3 regions of the Nakamurella sp. GG22 genome follow, and region 1 is predicted to be linked to each of the others. Evidence: riboswitches for the same ligand, from Rfam matches in the RefSeq annotation. Region 1 holds a riboswitch; each other region holds the start of a gene.

Region 1 (5,724 bases):
GAACCACATTCCCTCGAAGATGACGTAGAAGGCGACCAGGTCGCGCAGGAATGCCTGGTCCGCCTCCGGGGTGCCGGTGCGGAAGTCCGGATCCTCCAGGGTCTGAGTGAATCGCAGTGCCCAGGCGTCCTTCTCGGTGATCGACGGGACCTCCCGGTACATGTTGAACAACTCACCCTGGTCCAGGCCGAGCGAGGTGCAGATGTACTGGAACGTATGTGTGTGCACGGCTTCTTCGAAGGCCTGCCGCAGCAGGTACTGCCGGCATTCCGGATTCGTCAGCTGCCGGTACACGGCGAGGACGATGTTGTTGGCCACCAGAGATTCGGCGGTCGCGAAGAACCCGAGATTCCGCTTGAGCATTTTTCGCTCGGCGTCGGTGAGCCCGTTCGGGCTCTTCCATAGCGCGATGTCGGCCTGCATGGACACCTCGGTCGGCATCCAGTGGTTGTTGCAGCCGGCCAGGTATTTGTCCCACGCCCAGGTGTACTTCAGCGGGAGCAACTGGTTGACATCGGCGCGGGCGTTGATCATGCGTTTCTCGCTGACCGAAACCCGGCCGCCGGCGGTGTCGATTGGGGTGTCGATGGGATTGGTGAGTGTGCTCATGATGGTGCCTTTCGCGGTCGTGACGGACTCACTGGCAGGCTTCGCAGTCGGGGTTGTCGATGTCGCACGCCTGCGCCTCGTCGGCGGCGACCTCGAAGGTGGGCGCGACGGCGTTGAGCTTGCCGTCGGTGCCTTGGAGGGTGGATTTCTCGACATGGCTGGCCGCCGCGGACCGCAGGTAATAGGTGGTCTTGCACCCGCTCTCCCACGCCGACTGGTACAGCAGGTCCAGCTTCCGGCCGTTCGGCGCGGTGACGTACAGGTTCAGCGACTGCGCCTGATCGATCCACTTCTGCCGCCGGGACGCCGCCTTGACCAGCCAGGATCCCTCGATCTCGAATGCGGTCGCGAACAGCTCCTTGACGTCGGCGGGAATGCGGCCGATCGGGGTCAGCGAGCCATCGAAGTACTTGAGGTCGGCGACCATCACCTCGTCCCACAGGTCGCGCTCCTTGAGCACCCGGACCAGATGCTCGTTGACGACGGTGAAGTCGCCGCTCATGTTCGACTTGACGAAGAGGTTGCGGTAGGTGGGTTCGATGGACTGGGCGACCCCGATGATGTTCGAGATCGTCGCGGTCGGGGCGATCGCCAGCACATTCGAGTTGCGCATCCCGACATCGCGGACCCGGGTTCGCAAGGTGTCCCAGTCGAGCCGACTGGTGGTGTCCTGCACCAGGTCGGTGCTGCCGTCGACCCGCTGCCGGTGCTCGGAGAGGATCTGAATGGAGTCGATCGGCAGGACGCCACGCGACCACAGTGAGCCGTCGAACGACGGGTACCTCCCACGTTCGGCAGCGAGGTCGGCGGAGGCCGAGATCGCCCAGTACGAAAGCTCTTCCATCGAGGTGTCGGCGAAATCGACCGCCGCATCGGAGGCATACGGCACGCCGAGGGTGTACAGCGCGTCGGCGAAACCCATCAGCCCGAGCCCGACGGGGCGGTGCCGCAGATTGGACCGCCGAGCCGACGAGATGGTGTACATGTTGATGTCGATGACGTTGTCCAGCATCCGCACCGCGGTGGTGACCGTGCGCCGTAGACGCCCGGTGTCGAGTCCGTCGCGGGTGACGTGCGCGGCCAGGTTCACCGATCCCAGGTTGCACACCGCGGTCTCCGCGTCGGCGCCGGCCCTGGTGTTCAGGGTGATCTCGGTGCACAGGTTCGACGAATGCACGACGCCGACGTGCTGCTGCGGCGAGCGCAGATTGCAGGCGTCCTTGAACGTGATCCACGGGTGCCCGGTCTCGAACAGCGTGGTCAGCATGCGCCGCCACAGCTGGACGGCGTCGACCCGGCGATGCACCCGGATCTCGCCGCGATCTGCAGCGGCCTCGTACTGCGCGTACCGCTCGGCGAAGGCGTTGCCGTACAGGTCGTGCAGGTCCGGGACCTCGTCGGGGGAGAATAACGTCCAGGTTCCACCCGCGCGGACCCGGCGCATGAACTCGTCGGGCACCCAGTGCGCGGTGTTCATGTCGTGGGTGCGCCGCCGGTCGTCGCCGGTGTTCTTCCGCAGATCGAGGAATTCCTCGATGTCGGCGTGCCAGGTCTCCAGGTAGGCGCAGACCGCGCCCTTCCGCTTGCCGCCCTGGTTCACCGCGACCGCGGTGTCGTTCGCGATCTTGAGGAACGGCACCACCCCGGACGAAAGCCCGTTGGTGCCCTTGATGTGTGCACCGATCCCGCGTACCGGTGTCCAGTCGTTGCCCAGGCCGCCGGAGTACTTGGCCAGCAGGGCGTTGTCCTTGATGGACGAGAAGATGCTGTCCAGGTCGTCGTCGACGGTGGTGAGGAAGCAGGAGGACAGCTGCGGACGGGCGGTGCCGGCGTTGAACAGGGTGGGTGTGGAGCACATGAAGTCGAAGCTTGAGAGCAGCCGGTAGAACTCGATCGCCCGGCCCTCCCGGTCGATCTCCCGTACCGCGAGACCCATGGCCACGCGCATGAAGAAGGCCTGCGGCAATTCGTACCGGGTGCCGTGATCGTGCAGGAAGTACCGGTCGTACAACGTCTGCAGTCCCAGGAAGGTGAACTGGTTGTCCCGCTGTGCGTCGAGTGCGGCTCCGATCCGGTGCAGATCGAATTCGGCGAGGACCGGATCCAGTTGTCCGAGTTTGATTCCGTGGCTGATGTACCGGGCGAAGTAGCCCGGGTAGAGGTCGGTCATCTCAGCGGCGGTCGGGGTTTCCGGTTGCCCGGTCAGGTGGGCCAGCGCCTCCTGCCGGAGAGTGTCGGCCAGCAGGCGGGCAGCGACCTGGGAGTAGCCGGGTTCGGTTTCCACCAGTGCCCGCGCGGCCATGATCGGGGCGAGGCCGAGTTCCTTGGTCGAGATGCCGTCGTAAAGGGCCGTTCTGGTGCCTGCCAGGACGGCGGCCTCGTCCACCTCCGGCAGATCCGCGCACGCCTCCGCGATGATGCGCCGGAGCCTCGCCTCGTCCAGCGGCGCCCGGGTGTCGTCCGACGCGACAACCGTGATCGTTTGGGCGACAGCACTTGTCGTGCCGTCCTGGCGGTCCGCGCGGGCCTTCCGGTGCTCCTCCCGGTAGAGGATGTAGGCACGGGCCACCGGCGCGTGGCCGCCGCGCATCAGCGCCAGTTCGACCTGATCCTGTACCTCTTCGAGGTCCACCGGCCGACCGGAATCGCCGTACCGGCGGAGCAGGGTGGTGGTGACCGCGTCCGTCATCTCGGTGACTTCCGCGCGCAGCCGGGACGACCGGCCGGCGGATTCCCCCTGAACGGCCAGAAACGCCTTGGTGATGGCCACGGCGATGCGGCCGGCATCGAAATCGGCGACGCTGCCGTTGCGGCGGGCCACCCGCATTCCATGGGCGGTAACGGGTTCCGACAGAGCTGTTCCGGGCAGTGTCTGGGTCATTGCTCTCTCCTCGCGAGCCGACTGAAGCCGGCGCGACCGGGGAGGAACGGACCGGCCCGACGCCGACGGCGGCGAGCCCGATTCCGCAGCGACCCTCCCACGGGGCACACCGACGCCGCGTGCCGACGGCACGCGCATCGAAGGCAGGTCTTCGGACTCGCGGGCACGACCGGCACGGATGCCGATCACCTACCGACCGTCGCTTCCCGGACACCTGGGCGTCCAGTGCTTGATGACGGCTTTCGTTCCCACTCACCGCTGCGGGGCAGTCCCGGGTTCGCACCGGGTTCCCTCTTGCCTCCGCCCGGGATTCAGAATCCCGGGCGGAACCTTCGACGCCAGAACCGTACATGTCGGGGCGGTGCTGGCTGGGGACCCCAACATGTCGTGTCGCGGCGTGTTCTGTGCCTCAGTCCGGAACCAGGGCTGCGATAGCGCTCACCTCGATCAGCGCGCCCGGAACGCCGAGGCCCACGACTCGCGCGGCGGTCACCAACGGCGGCGCGCCGGCCCCGGCCAATCGCGGTGCGATCGCGCCGTATGCGGCGCCGAGGTCGGCGTCCGCATCAATCAGCACCGTCCACTGCACGACGTCGGCGAGCGTGGCGCCAACCGCTTCCAGCGCGACGGTCACGTTGTCGATCGCCCGGACCGACTGATCGGCGACATCGCTCGAGACGACCGAGCCGGTGGTGTCCACACCGTTCTGGCCGCCGACGTAGATGGAGGCGGCGCCCGCTGGTACGACGGCGACATGACTGAACGCCGGGCTTCGGACGAGCCCGGCCGGCTGCAACAGGGTGATGTTCATGCCAGTCACGGTGCCATCAGTTCAGGACAGCCGGCGTCCGCTAATCAGAGCGGTTCCACATCGCTTCGCGCCAGCCGTTCTCGCTGTCGCTGAGCCGCTATCCGGCCCGGGCCGGGGACCAACTCGCGGGCACCGGCAACCGGTGCCATCCTCGATGACCATGAGCAGCGCCTCCTCGCGCCCCAGCATCTCGGTGATGTTGATCGTGTCCGACGCTGACGCAGCGGTGAGTTGGTACACGTCGGCGCTTGGTGCCGTCCCGTTGTGGGACCTCGGCGGCGTTGCTGGGCTCGACCTCGGTGGAGCCCCGTTCTTCGTCCACGAAGCCGTGCACGGCAAAGATCAAGAGCAGGGCCCGACAGCCGTCGGATTGACGACGACCCGGATCGAGGTGTTCGTCGATGAACCGAATGAACTGATCCAACGGGCTGCAGCCGCCGGCGCGACCGACGTGAAAGCGGTCAGCGCGCACGTCATGCCGTGGGGACTCCATCGTCAGGGTGGCTTTACCGATCCATTCGGTCATCGTTGGTCGGTGGGCGATCGCACCCCACTGCAACGATTCCCGACGCCGCCGTCGCAGTAAGCCTGCCTGCGGTGGTCGCGTTGCGGTAGGGATTTCTCTACGGTGACCGGATCCGTCTGTGCGAAGGGTCTTGCCGCGCGGGGGTTTGACTTTAGCCGCCTCCCTCCACATGTCGCTTCGCGGCCGCTGCTCCGGTTGTCCCCATGCGGTGGGTTGTCCACATTCCTTGGCTTCCAATGTTGGTGGTGTCGATCGGGTCGCAGGGTGGGGGCATGACGTTGGCGCGGACCTGGGCGGTCGCTCTGAATGGGATCACCGGGTACCTGATTGCGGTGGAGGCGGACCTGGCGGCGGGTCTGCCGGGGACGACGGTGATCGGGATGGGTGATGCGGCGGTGACCCAGGCTCGGGATCGGATCCGGGCGGCGGTGGTGAATTCCGGGCACAAGTGGCCGGACCGGCGGATCACTCTGGCGTTGTCGCCGGCGGCGTTGCCCAAGCGCGGCGCGGGGTACGACATCGCCCTTGCCGTGGCGGTGCTGGCGGCTGCCGGGGTGGTGCCCACGGCGGCGGGGGAAACGGTGTTGATCGGTGAGCTCGGGTTGGACGGTCAGGTCCGGCCGGTGCGCGGTGTGCTGCCGGCGTTGCTGGCGGCGCGGGCGGCGGGCCGGGAGCGGGCGATCGTGCCGCTGGGGAATTTGGCGGAGGCGTCCCTGGCGACGGGGATGACGGTCTGGGGCGTGGCAAGCCTGCGGGATCTGGTGGCGAGCCTGCAGGGTGAGGTGCATTTCCTGGAGCCGGGGGTTGCGGTGCCGCCAGTTGATGGCACGGCGATTCCGGACCTGGCGGATGTGCTGGGTCAGCCGGAGGCCAGGCTAGCGTTGGAGTTCGCCGCAG
Region 2 (5,724 bases), on a different contig from region 1:
CGCGGTGCGGGCCGCCGATCAGGCGGTGTCCCGCTACGCCCATGAGACCGCCGCGTCGCTGTACGCGCAGGCGCTGGCCGACCTGGACCGTGTCCCGACAGCGGATGGCGGCAGCGACGAGGTCGGCGAACGGGTGGAAATCCTTGCCCGGCTCAACCTTTCGCAGATCGCCGGTGGTGACTCGATGGCTGCGCCAGAATCCCGCCGGGAGGCGATCCGGCTCGCCGACCGGGACGGACGACCGGCTCTGCTGGTTCGGGTGCTCACGGCGTGGGACCTGCCGACGCCGTGGATCGTCCGCCGTTACGGCATGGTCGACACCGAGATCACGACGCTGATCGAGCGGGCCCTGAGCTGGTCGGAGACCGACGTCGTGGACGACGTCGTGCGGTGCAAGCTGCTGTGCGCGCTGGTCGCCGAAATCAGTGGCGAGCAGGTTGACCGGGCTGTGGCCGCAGCACGGGAGGCCGAGCAGATCGCCAGGGGTTTGGGCGAACCCGTGCTGATCGGTCTTGCGCTGCATGCCCGGAGCTGGGTGACCGCGGCCGACGAGAACCCCGACCACAGGCGGCTGCTCGGCGCGGAACTGCAAGAGATCGGAGAGCATCCGGGGCTGGCCGTGTTCGCCCTTCTCGGCCATCACATGGAACTTCAGTATCGCGCCGTCGTGCTCGACGTCGATGGGATATCACAGGAGATCGAACAGCTCGACGCCATCGTCCGTCGGTATCACTGGCGGCAGGCCGAGTCCGCGGTGCAGATCCACCGTGCTTTCCTTGCCCACCTGACCGGTCGGCTGGAGGAGGCCGAAAGCGGCTACCTCAGAGCCCATGAATTGTTCCGTTCCAGCGGCGCCCTGGACGCCGATGGCATCACCGCACTCGCCCTGCTGACGGTGCGCCTCACCCAGCAGCGGGAAGGCGAGCTGGCAACCGTCGTCGGCGGTGTCGACACGGCCACCGACATGGTCGCCGACCTACGGGCCCTGCCGCTCAGCGCGGTCGGGCGAACAGCCGAAGCGCGAGAGCTCCGACTGCGAATCCGGCCCGTTCGAGACGACTTCTTCCGGTGCCTCGTGCTGACGATGCGGGCGATGATCGCCGTGCGACTGGCCGATCCGGTCGAAGGCGAATCGGTGTACCAGGGGTTGTTGACCTACCGGGGCCAGGTGGGCGGGGCCGGTACCGGGTCGTTCACCGTCGGACCGGTCGACACCGCGCTCGGTGACCTGGCGGCGATGCTGGGACGACCCGCCCAGGCACGGGAGCATTTTGCCGTCGCGCTCGACGTCGCGCGGCGATGTGGGAACCAGGCCTGGATCGATCGGGCGGGCCTGCGGTTGGCCGAGTTGGCCGATGACAGCGGGTTGTCAGCGCGTCGATAGTTTGCGCAACGCTCGTCACCGCAGTATCGCCGAATCCAGATGGCGATATTCGCCGCTTTCCGGTCCCACGAACGTCGATTCTCGCCATCTCGAATCGCGCATCGAGATCCCGCCGTCGGTGTCGCCGGGCTGCAGGTGGACGGCAAGTGCGCGACAAGGGCTTGTCAAGGGGACCGCGGGATTCTCCTCGCGAACGACCGATGCCCATCCGGGCGGTCGGCGCATCCGAGGAGGACCGATGAGTGGATTGCTGTACCGGATCGGGCGCGCAGCCGCCGCCCGACCATGGCGCGTCATCGGGGGCTGGCTGGCGGTCTTGGCCATTGCCCTCACGCTGTCGATGACGCTGGGCGGCGAGCCCCGCGATGACTACCGGGTCGCCGGTTCGCCCGCGCAGGCGGGCAGCGACTTCCTGGACGCCAATTTCCAGGGAGCCTACGGTGCCGACGCCAGGGTGCTGGTGCGCAGCGACACCGGCGCACTGCCAACCTCGGACATCGAGGCGCTGAGCGGTCGACTGTCGACGCTGCCGCACGTCACCGTGGTGGAACCCATGCGGCTGTCGGCCGACGCGGACACGGCGCTGGTAGGCGTGCGCTACGACGTCCCGGTCACCTCGTTCAAGGGCTCGGAGGCCGTTGACGCACTGACTGCCGCGACACAGCCCCTGCAGGACAGCGGTTTTCGGGTCGGGCTGGGCGGGCAGGTACCGGAGAACTTCGCTCCGCCGGGTGGTGTCGCCGAGCTCGTCGGGATCGTCGTGGCGCTGGTCATCCTGGTGATCGCCTTCGGATCCGTCATCGCCGCCGGTCTGCCGCTCGCGGTGGCGCTGGTCGGACTGGGCATCGGAACGTCGCTGATCGCGTTGCTGGCTGCCGTCACCGAGGTCAGCACCACCGCGCCGACAGTCGCGACGATGGTCGGCATCGGGGTCGGCATCGACTACGCGCTGCTACTGGTCACCCGTTACGTTGAGGGCCTGCGACGCGGCCTGCCGGTGACCGAGGCCGCGGCGAGAGCCAATGCCACCGCGGGTGTCTCGGTGCTGTTCGCGGGGATCACCGTCCTGGTGTCGCTGCTCGGCCTGCGGTTGGCCGACCTGCCGTCGTACACGTCAATGGGGGTGGCCACGCTGCTGGTGGTGGTATCCGTCATGGCGACATCGGTGACGCTGGTACCGGCGCTCTGCGGGCTCGTCGGAACCCGGGCGCTGCGGCGGTCCGAGCGTCGTCGGCTGACCGCTTCCGGGGTGTCCGTGCCCGTGCCTGGAGCGATCGACGCGCCCTCGGCCACATCCACCGTGACGGCCCGGTGGGCCGAGCGGATCGGCCGACGACCGTGGCCGTGGGCCCTGGCCGCTTTGAGTCTGCTGATCCTGCTCGCCGCACCGGTTCTCGGTCTGCGCACCTGGCCGCAGGACGCCGGCAGCCGACCCGAGTCGAACACCACCCGGGTGGCGTACGACCTCGTGGCGCAGGAGTTCGGTCCCGGGGCGAACGGCCCGTTCGTGCTGGCCGTGGATCTGAGCCGGGTGCCGGCCACCGAGTTGACGGGACTGGTGGGCCAGATCCGCGGTGATGCCGGGGTCGCCGGCGTCACGCCGCCGGTGATCAATCAGGCGGGCACCGGCGCCGTTCTTGTCGTGCAACCCACCACCGGGCCTCAGGACCAGGCGACCACCGTTCTCCTGCAGCGACTGCGGAGCGAGTTGCCGGACGGCGTGATGATCACCGGGCTCACTCCCACGCTGGCCGACATCGCGGAACGACTGGCGGATCGGCTGTGGGTGGTGATCGCCTTCGTCGTCGGCGTCTCCGTGCTGCTGATGGCCGCGGTGTTCCGCTCGGTCGTCGTCCCGCTCAAAGCCGCTGTGCTGAACCTGCTGTCGGTCGCCGCGGCCTACGGCGTGATGGTCGTGGTCTTCCAATGGGGCTGGGGCGCCGAACTTCTCGGGTTGCCGCATGCCGGACCGGTGTCGAGCTGGGTTCCGATCCTGATGTTCGCCATCCTGTTCGGGCTTTCCATGGACTACCAGGTGTTCCTGCTGTCCAGGATCCGCGAGGACTACCTGGCCACCGGGGATCCTCGGCGCAGCGTCGTGCGGGGCTGGCCTCCACCGGCCGGGTCATCACCAGCGCGGCCGCCATCATGGTCGCGGTGTTCATCGGCTTCGCCCTGGACGCCGACCCGACGGTCAAGATGATGGGCGTCGGAATGGCGGTCGCCGTGCTAATCGATGCCACCGTCGTCCGGATGGTGCTGGTGCCCGCCACCATGACCCTGCTGGGCCGCGCCAACTGGTGGCTGCCGTCCTGGCTGGACCGGATCCTGCCGCGGCTCGACGTGGACGGGCACGAACCGCCGACGCCCGAGCCGGCGCACGAGCGGGTTCCGGCGGCCGCCGGCGCGGCGCGCTGACCCGTCCCGCCCCTCCCCCGCGCGGCCCCCCCGCAGATCCTCCCCCGCGCGGACCCTCCCCCCGATGATCATGCGGCCCAGCACCCGACTCGCCGACGACACGCGCGAGAAGCTGTGCTGGGCCGCATGATCAACTTCTGCGGAGGCAGCCGCGCTAGGGTGGCCGTGCAGCTGGTTCGGCCGGTGCACCGGGAACGGTGAGCCGGTCGAGGCAAGAGGGAACCCGGTGGAAATCCGGGACTGCCCCGCAGCGGTGAGTGGGAACGACAGCCGTCATCAGCACTGGACGCATCACAGGTCCGGGAAGCGACGGCCGGTAGGTGGTCGGCATTAGTGCCGGCCGTGCCCGCGAGTCCGAAGACCTGCCGGCCGCCCGTCCCGTGACCACGGGGCGGTGGCATCCGACCTCGTGGGTGGGTCCTCGCCGGTGCTCGTCCCGCGGTGTGCTGCCCGGAACCTGCCCGTCGCGCTCCCCTCTCGTCGTCACCCGAGAACTCGCGAAGGAGAGTTCCATGACCGAATCCGCTTCCCCCGACCGCCGTCACCGGCCGGTCGCCACGGTGTACGGCTACCCACGGCAGGGCGCCGACCGGGACCTGAAGAAGGCGATCGAGTCGTACTGGGCCGGTCGGAGCACCGCCGACGAACTGCTCGGCGCTGCGGCTGACCTTCGCCGCCGGCGGCGGGCCGAACTGCGCGACGGCGGTCTGGACGAACTGCCGGGCAACGACTTCTCGTTCTACGACCACGTGCTGGACACCGCATGGATGCTCGGGGCCATCCCGGCCAGGCACCGCTCGGCGGTGCCCGCGGTGGACTCCGTCCAGGGACGGCTGGATCGCTATTTCGCCATGGCGCGCGGCACCGCGGATGCGGCTCCGCTGGAGATGACGAAGTGGTTCGACACCAACTACCACTACCTGGTTCCGGAGCTCGGTCCGGAGACGGAGTTCGTGCTCGATCCGGCCAAGCCGTTGGTCGACTTGGCGGAGGCAGCGGAGGATGATGCCACCACCCGGCCGGTGATCGTCGGGCCGGTGACGTTCCTGCTGCTGTCCAAGCCGGAACCCGGCGCGCCGCAGGACTTCTCGCCGCTCGGCGCGCTGGACCGGGTCCTGCCGCTGTACGTGGAACTGCTGCGGCTGCTCCGCGCGGCAGGGGCGGACTGGGTCCAGTTGGACGAGCCCGCGCTCGTCCTCGACCAACCTCGAGCGGTGCTGGACGCGGTCGAACATGCCTACCGGGAGCTGACCCGATCCGCGGACCGGCCGAAGATCCTGGTGGCGTCCTACTTCGACCGGCTCGGCGACGCACTACCGGTGCTCGCCCGCTCTGATGTCGAAGGTCTCGCGATGGACTTCACCGGACGAGCCGCCGCCAATCTCCCGGCGCTGGCGGCAATCGGCGGATTGCCTGGCAAACGACTGGTGGCTGGGGTCGTCGACGGGCGGAACATCTGGCGCACCGACCTCGCCGGTGCACTCGGAACGCTCGGCACCCTGCTCGGCCTGGCCGGCACGGTGGACGTCGCGGCGTCGTGCTCGCTGCTGCACGTGCCGGTCGACCTGGCCGCCGAACGCGGCCTCGACCCGCAGGTGGCCCGCTGGTTCGCCTTCGCGCGGCAGAAGCTCGTGGAGCTCAGTGTGCTGGCCCGTGGGCTGGCCGACGGCCGGGACGCGATCGCGGGTGAGCTGCGGGTGAACATGGCCGGTCTCGAATCGCGCTCCCACTCGGCCATCGTCCGCAACGAATCGGTGCGGTCCCGCGTCGCGGCGGTCACCGACACGGACCTCGCACGGCAGAGTCCCTACCCCGCACGCCATCTCGCTCAGGCCGGCCGGCTCGCGCTACCCGAGCTCCCGACGACGACGATCGGTTCCTTCCCGCAGACCAGCCAGCTGCGCCAGGCAAGGGCCGCGCTG
Region 3 (5,724 bases), on a different contig from region 1:
GATCGCGACCAGGTCGCCGAGGATCAGGTCCGGCCGGACGACCCCCAGCTCGTAGAAGTTGTTGCCGCCGGACGGGGTGACGTCCTTCGCCGCGTTCCAGACGTTGCCGGTCTTGAACGCCTCGAACTCGGCGAACCGCGGTTCCTCGGCCAGCGCCTCGGCCTTGGTGGTCCAGGTGGTGCTGGCCAGCCACGCCGGCGCCGTTCCCGCCTTGGCGAAGACGGTCTCGACGTCGGTGCTGATCGAACCCGTCGTGGTGTCGGCCGCCCATGCGGTCGTGCCACCCGCGTCGGCGATCAGCCTGGCGTTGAACGACTTTCCGCCCGGGACGAACCAGGTGCCCTGGTAGGGCTGGCCGGGGACCACGGCGACGTCGGTGGCGTCCTTCATCTTTTCGGCGAGCGCCTCATAGTCGGTGCTGACGCCGTCGAAGAAGGACGCCGCTGCGGCCTCTGTCCCGGTCAGGGCGGCGAAGTACTTCACCCACTCCGCCCGGCCGAGGGGGTCGTTCTCCAGCCACTCGGCGTTCGCCAGGACCGGGATCCCGGCGGCCTTGATCACCGCATACGCCGGGTCGTCGGTGCCCGCCGTGATGACGGCCTGGGGCTTGCCCTTGACGACCGCCTCGGCGTCGACGGTGCCGGCCGCCGAGTACTCGACGACACCCGGCTCGGCAACCCGGTCGAGGACCTCCTTCTCGGAGATGAAGGCCTTCGACCCCACGCCGGTCAACGCGTCGAGCTGGTCGAGCGCGACCAGGCTGCCCAGGTGCGAGGTGGAACCCGAGTACAGCGACGTGACGGGGGTGGTGACGACGGTGGCCTCGGCCAGTTCCCCGGTCAGCTCCGGCTTCGGCGCTCCGCAACGGACCAGGACGTAGGACTCCGCCGACCCGCCCTGGGTCGGTTCCTTGACCGTCAACACCTGGTACGAGTCCTCGTACTCGATGGTGAAGTTGGTGGCGTACTCGACCTGCGACTTGGCCGGGAAGTAGTCGACGCCCTCGGTGTAGTCGGTGATGCAGCCTTTGTCGTCGAAGGTCGCGGCGGCGGAGCCGGTGGCACTGGCGCTGGCGGAAACACTTGCGGCACTGCCGCTCTCGGCGGTTGCCGCCGCCGAGGTCGGCGTGCTGGAGGACGATTCGGACGAACTGCAGGCGGCGAGCAGCGTCACCGCGGCGACGACGCCGATCAGGGAGGTCGCCCGGCGGCGCACCGTGCGCGCATTGGAACGCGGCCGGGTCGGGTCGTGGCGGGGGTGATCGTGGCGAGGGTGGTCGGGGTCAACCCTGGAGGCAGGGTGGAGGGGAGGCACAGAAGGCTCCTGGACAGGCCGAGCGGTGGCGGGTTCGGAGCCAGCGGCACGGACCACGGGGTGGCCCGATCGCGCGCGACCGTCCCTCGCGGTCCCGAACGACGTGGACCGGCGGTCCACGTACCGATGGCAGGTCTTCGGACTCCCGGGCGCTGCCGGCGCGATCGAGGAACGACCGTGCCGGACTTCCTACTGGCCATCGCTTCCCGGACGCTGTCGTCCAGTGCTGTACCCCACGGGGGTGGGGTGATGGCGGTCGTTCCCGATCACCGCTGCGGGGCAGTCCCGGATTCACACCGGGTTCCCTGTTGTCCCACCGGCCCCGTCACCACCGCCGCCGATGCGGTGAGGGTGAAGGATTCTGCGGACCATCAGCCGCGAGAAGGCTACTCCAGGAACGGCGATCCGTTGTTGCGGCGTACAGGGATCACACGGAGCCGGATGTCGGGTTCAGCTCCAGTGCAGCAGCAGCACGCTGGCCGGGATGGCCAGCAGCGCCAGGGACGCGAGGTAGACCAGGGCGATCTGCCAGCGCGCCAGCGGACGGGGGTCCAGCAACCGGCGGACCCGGTCGGCGACGGCGGTGCCGGCAATGGCCGGCGAGTCGGCCAGTCGGTCGGGCGGCACGAACGGCGGCGGCCCCGACAGTGCGACCTTCGCCAGCGCCGAAGCCAGTGCCGCACAGGAGGTTCGGCTCGCCGCCACGTCGTCGGCCAGCATCTCGGTGAGTTCGGACACCGCCCCACCGGCCGGCCTGACGCCGGGTACCCGGCCGAGGGCGATGGCCCACGCCTGGAACGGGAGCACCAGCAGGTCGTGCCGGGCGCGCAGATGCGCCCGTTCGTGCTGGATGACGGCGGCCAACTCCGCGTCGGTCAGCAGGTCGACCAGACCGGCGGACAGCACGACCCTGGAATGCCATCCGGGCAGCGTGTAGGCGACGGCGGCGCGGTGATCCAGAATCCTGACATCGGCGGGCCGGACGAGCCGGCGGGCACCGTTCCGTCGCTCCGCCGGGGCGGTGAGCAGGTCGAGCACCTGCCGGTGGGCGCGCCGCCGGCGGGCGATCAGCACCGCGGTACGGAGCAGCACCGTCAGCAGCACGGCCGTGAGAACGGCGGCGAGCAGGCCGCAGACCAGCCGCCACGCCGGCACGTCCAGCGAGCCCGTCAGCAGTGCGGCGAACCAGTTCCAGGCCCCGCCGAGCAGCCAGTCGCCGAGCGGTTCGACGGCGAGCACCACCAGTCCCGCGACGACGGAGAATCCGGCGGCCAGACAGACCGCCTGCCAGAGCACCAGGGCAGGCCGCGGTGATCGGCGCGGCCATCGGGCCCTGGCCAGCCGCTCGCTGACCGGGGCGGTGAGCACGAGTCCCACCGCGATGAGGAGCACTGCGAACAACGACACGGAGATCTCGCCGGAGATCACGTGCTACCGGCCGTCCAACGCCCGCCGCAACGCTTCGACGTCCTCGGCCGACACGCCCCCGACGAACCGGGTGAGCGTGGCGTCGCGGTCCGCAGAGGTGTCGAGGACCTGCTGCATGAGCGCCGCGGTGTGCTCGTCACGGTCGGCCACCGCCTCGTAGGAATGCGCCCGGCCGTCCCGGCTGCGCCGCACCAGGCCCTTGGTCTCCAGCCGGGACAGCACCGTCAGCACGGTGGTGACCGCAAGCTCCCGACCGGGCAGCAGATCCACCACCGCTCGCGCCGTCATCGGCTCCCCGGCGTCCCAGAGCACTTCGATGACGGCGCGCTCCAATTCGCCGCGGCCCGCCATCGACACTCCCGTCACCGGATAACCAACTCAATCCGGACGATTCTACATCGAGTAGAACCGTATGCCACCTGCTGCGTCGGTCGGCCTGCGGTGCGAACGTCATCCCGACCGCCGCGCGGTCGCCGGCACCCGCCGGCCGCCCTCCAGCACGACGACCTCGTCCGCCGCGCCGACATCCGACGGCCGGTGACTGACCAGGACGACGCTGCGATCCCCGGCTTCGGTGAGCAGCAGTCGGGTGACGGCGTCTGCCGTGGCCGGGTCCAGGTGGGCGGCCGGCTCGTCGGCCAGCAGGACGGGCCGTCCGGCCAGGAATGCCCTGGCCAGCGCCACCCGCTGCCGCTCGCCACCCGAGACGGCCTGCCCGTGCTCCCCCACCCGGGTGTCGAGGCCCTCGGGCAGGCGATCGAGCCACGGCCCGGCGCCCGCTGTGCGCAGGGCGGCAGCCACCTCGTCGTCGGACGCGTCGGGCCGGGCCAGCCGAACGTTCTCGGCGAGGGTGGAGTCGAACAGGTGCGCTCGTTGATCGCACCAGCCGAAGTGTGTCCGCGCCTCGTCGGGGTCGAGTGCGGCCAGGTCGACGCCGTCGACGGTGATGGTGCCCGCGGTCGGCGTCAGGAATCCCAGCAGCACCGCCAGCAACGTCGACTTACCGGAACCGGACTCCCCCAGCACGACGATCCGCTTGCCGGGCTCCAGGTCGAGGTCGATTCCCGTCACCGCGTCGTGGTCGACGCCCGGCCAGCGCGCCGACACACCGCGCAGCCGGATCAGCGGCCCCGCGCCGGAGACCGGCAGCGGCACAGGATGTTCGGGCGCGGCGGCCGTCACGGCCGGGGTGTCGAGCACACCGAACAACCGAGCGACCGCAGCCGAGGACCGGCGCAGCGTGGACGCGGCCGTGCCCACCGCCTGCACGGTGTCGGTGAGCGCGAGCGGCGTGAGCACGATCACGGCGAGCAACACCGGGTCGAGGTTGGCCGAGACCACGGCGGGCACGCCGAACCGGGCCGACAGCCACACCGCCGCTCCCATCGCCGCCACCGCGAGGCCGGCGGCGATCCCCGCGGCACGCGCGGTACCCGCCGCGACCCGGCGATTGGCCGACTCGAGCACGGCCAGTTCGGCCAGCCTGCCGTCCATCGCGTCCAACACGGTCAGCTCGGCCAGTTCGTCGAGCATCTCGGTGACCAGCTGGGTGCGCCGCGCCCGCAGGGCGACGACGGCATGCTCGATGCGGGCGTTGCGCCGGGCTGTGATGAGCGGCGCCGCGATGCAGGCGACCACCAGCGCCACGGCGAGCGCCAGCCCGGCGAGCGGCAGAATCAGGAACGCCAGCACGACGGTGCCGCCGCACACCAGCACGGCCGCTCCCAGCGGCAACAGGCCACGCAGGAACGCATCGCCGGCATCGTCCACGTCGTCGACGGTGCGAGCGAGCAGGTCACCCTTGCGCCAGAGTGGGAGCCCGGCCGGCGCCAGTTCGGCGAGGTGCGCCACCAGCCGCTGACGGATCCTGCCCAGCACCCGGAACGCGGCGTCGTGCGACACCAGCCGCTCCAGGTACCGCAGCACCCCCCGACCGATGCCGAAGGTCCGGACGGCGACGACCGCAACCATCAGGTACAGCACGGGTGGCTGTTGGGCGGCTCGGGCGATCAACCATGCCGAGGTCGCCATCAGCGCCACGGCACAGCCTGAGGCAAGACCCCCGAGCACGGCCGCGCCGACGAGCCGGCCGCGGTGTCCGCGGGCCTGTCCCCACAGCCGCAGCAGTGGTGAGCCGGTGCGGCGGACCGGCACGTACACCGCAACGGCGGCAGCCGGAGCGCGGTCGGGCGGCGCTGGCGTCAAAGGCGGGGTCGTCACCACGGGCCGACCGCCAGTACCTCGACGTCGTCGATCGGTTGGTCCGCCACGGGGAGGTCCACCGAGCCGAGGTGGATCGCGTGGTCGGCCAGTACCAGCGGCGCCGTGCGGTGGGTCACCAGCACCACGGTCCGTCCGACGGCGGCCGTCCGGATGCCGGACAACACCCGCTCCTCTGTTCCCTCGTCCAGCGAGGCGGTCGGCTCGTCGAGCAGCAGCACCGTCGACGGCCGGGCGATGGCCCGTGCGAGCGCAAGCCGTTGCCGCTGGCCCTGACTCAGACCGGCGCCGCCCTCGCCCAGTTCTGTGTTCCAGCCGGCCGGCAACGCGTCGATGAACCCGGTGGCATCCACCGCCGCCAGCGCTGCCCGCAACGTCGCGTCGTCGGCGGTCGGATTGCCGAGCGCGAGGTTCTCGCGGATCGATCCGGCCTGCATCGCCGCACCCTGACCCGCCCAGGACAGGGCTGCACGCCAGGCACCGGGCTCGACCTCGGTCAGATCGATGTCGGCGGGCGGTACCGATTCCTGTGGTGCCAATTGTGGTGGTCCTGTGGACGGACCCGTGACGAGCACCCGGCCCCTGTCGGGGCGCTGGACACCGGCGAGCACCTGCAGCAGGGTGGTCTTCCCGGCACCACTGTCACCAGTCACCACGGTGACCGCTCCGGCCGGGATGGTCAGCGACAGTGGGCCGACGGTTCCCCGTTCGCCGATGGCGCCGACCGTCACGGCGTCCAGCCGGAACCCGGGCACCGCGGGT

What was found. A riboswitch is a leader RNA that binds a small molecule or an ion and turns the genes downstream of it on or off. The one in region 1 is predicted to bind cobalamin.
Region 2: another riboswitch for cobalamin. It lies ahead of metE (5-methyltetrahydropteroyltriglutamate--homocysteine S-methyltransferase); the one in region 1 lies ahead of ACVBEQ_RS25285 (ribonucleoside-diphosphate reductase subunit alpha).
Region 3: another riboswitch for cobalamin. It lies ahead of ACVBEQ_RS18980 (ABC transporter substrate-binding protein); the one in region 1 lies ahead of ACVBEQ_RS25285 (ribonucleoside-diphosphate reductase subunit alpha).

What each region holds. Positions count from the first base shown of each region.
Region 1 covers NZ_JBRIIO020000040.1:34,904-40,627, forward strand. The annotation lists gene ACVBEQ_RS25280 (ribonucleotide-diphosphate reductase subunit beta) at 1-609, opposite strand, end outside; gene ACVBEQ_RS25285 (ribonucleoside-diphosphate reductase subunit alpha) at 638-3,490, opposite strand; cobalamin riboswitch at 3,616-3,839, opposite strand; gene ACVBEQ_RS25290 (RidA family protein) at 3,900-4,301, opposite strand; gene ACVBEQ_RS25295 (VOC family protein) at 4,462-4,887, shown strand; partial or broken gene ACVBEQ_RS25300 (YifB family Mg chelatase-like AAA ATPase) at 5,100-5,724, shown strand, end outside.
Region 2 covers NZ_JBRIIO020000020.1:77,050-82,773, forward strand. The annotation lists gene ACVBEQ_RS19145 (BTAD domain-containing putative transcriptional regulator) at 1-1,384, shown strand, start outside; partial or broken gene ACVBEQ_RS19150 (MMPL family transporter) at 1,623-3,802, shown strand; cobalamin riboswitch at 3,989-4,186, shown strand; gene metE (5-methyltetrahydropteroyltriglutamate--homocysteine S-methyltransferase) at 4,315-5,724, shown strand, end outside.
Region 3 covers NZ_JBRIIO020000020.1:36,207-41,930, forward strand. The annotation lists gene ACVBEQ_RS18980 (ABC transporter substrate-binding protein) at 1-1,215, opposite strand, end outside; cobalamin riboswitch at 1,426-1,662, opposite strand; gene ACVBEQ_RS18985 (M56 family metallopeptidase) at 1,765-2,721, opposite strand; gene ACVBEQ_RS18990 (BlaI/MecI/CopY family transcriptional regulator) at 2,746-3,093, opposite strand; gene cydC (thiol reductant ABC exporter subunit CydC) at 3,193-4,947, opposite strand; gene cydD (thiol reductant ABC exporter subunit CydD) at 4,959-5,724, opposite strand, start outside.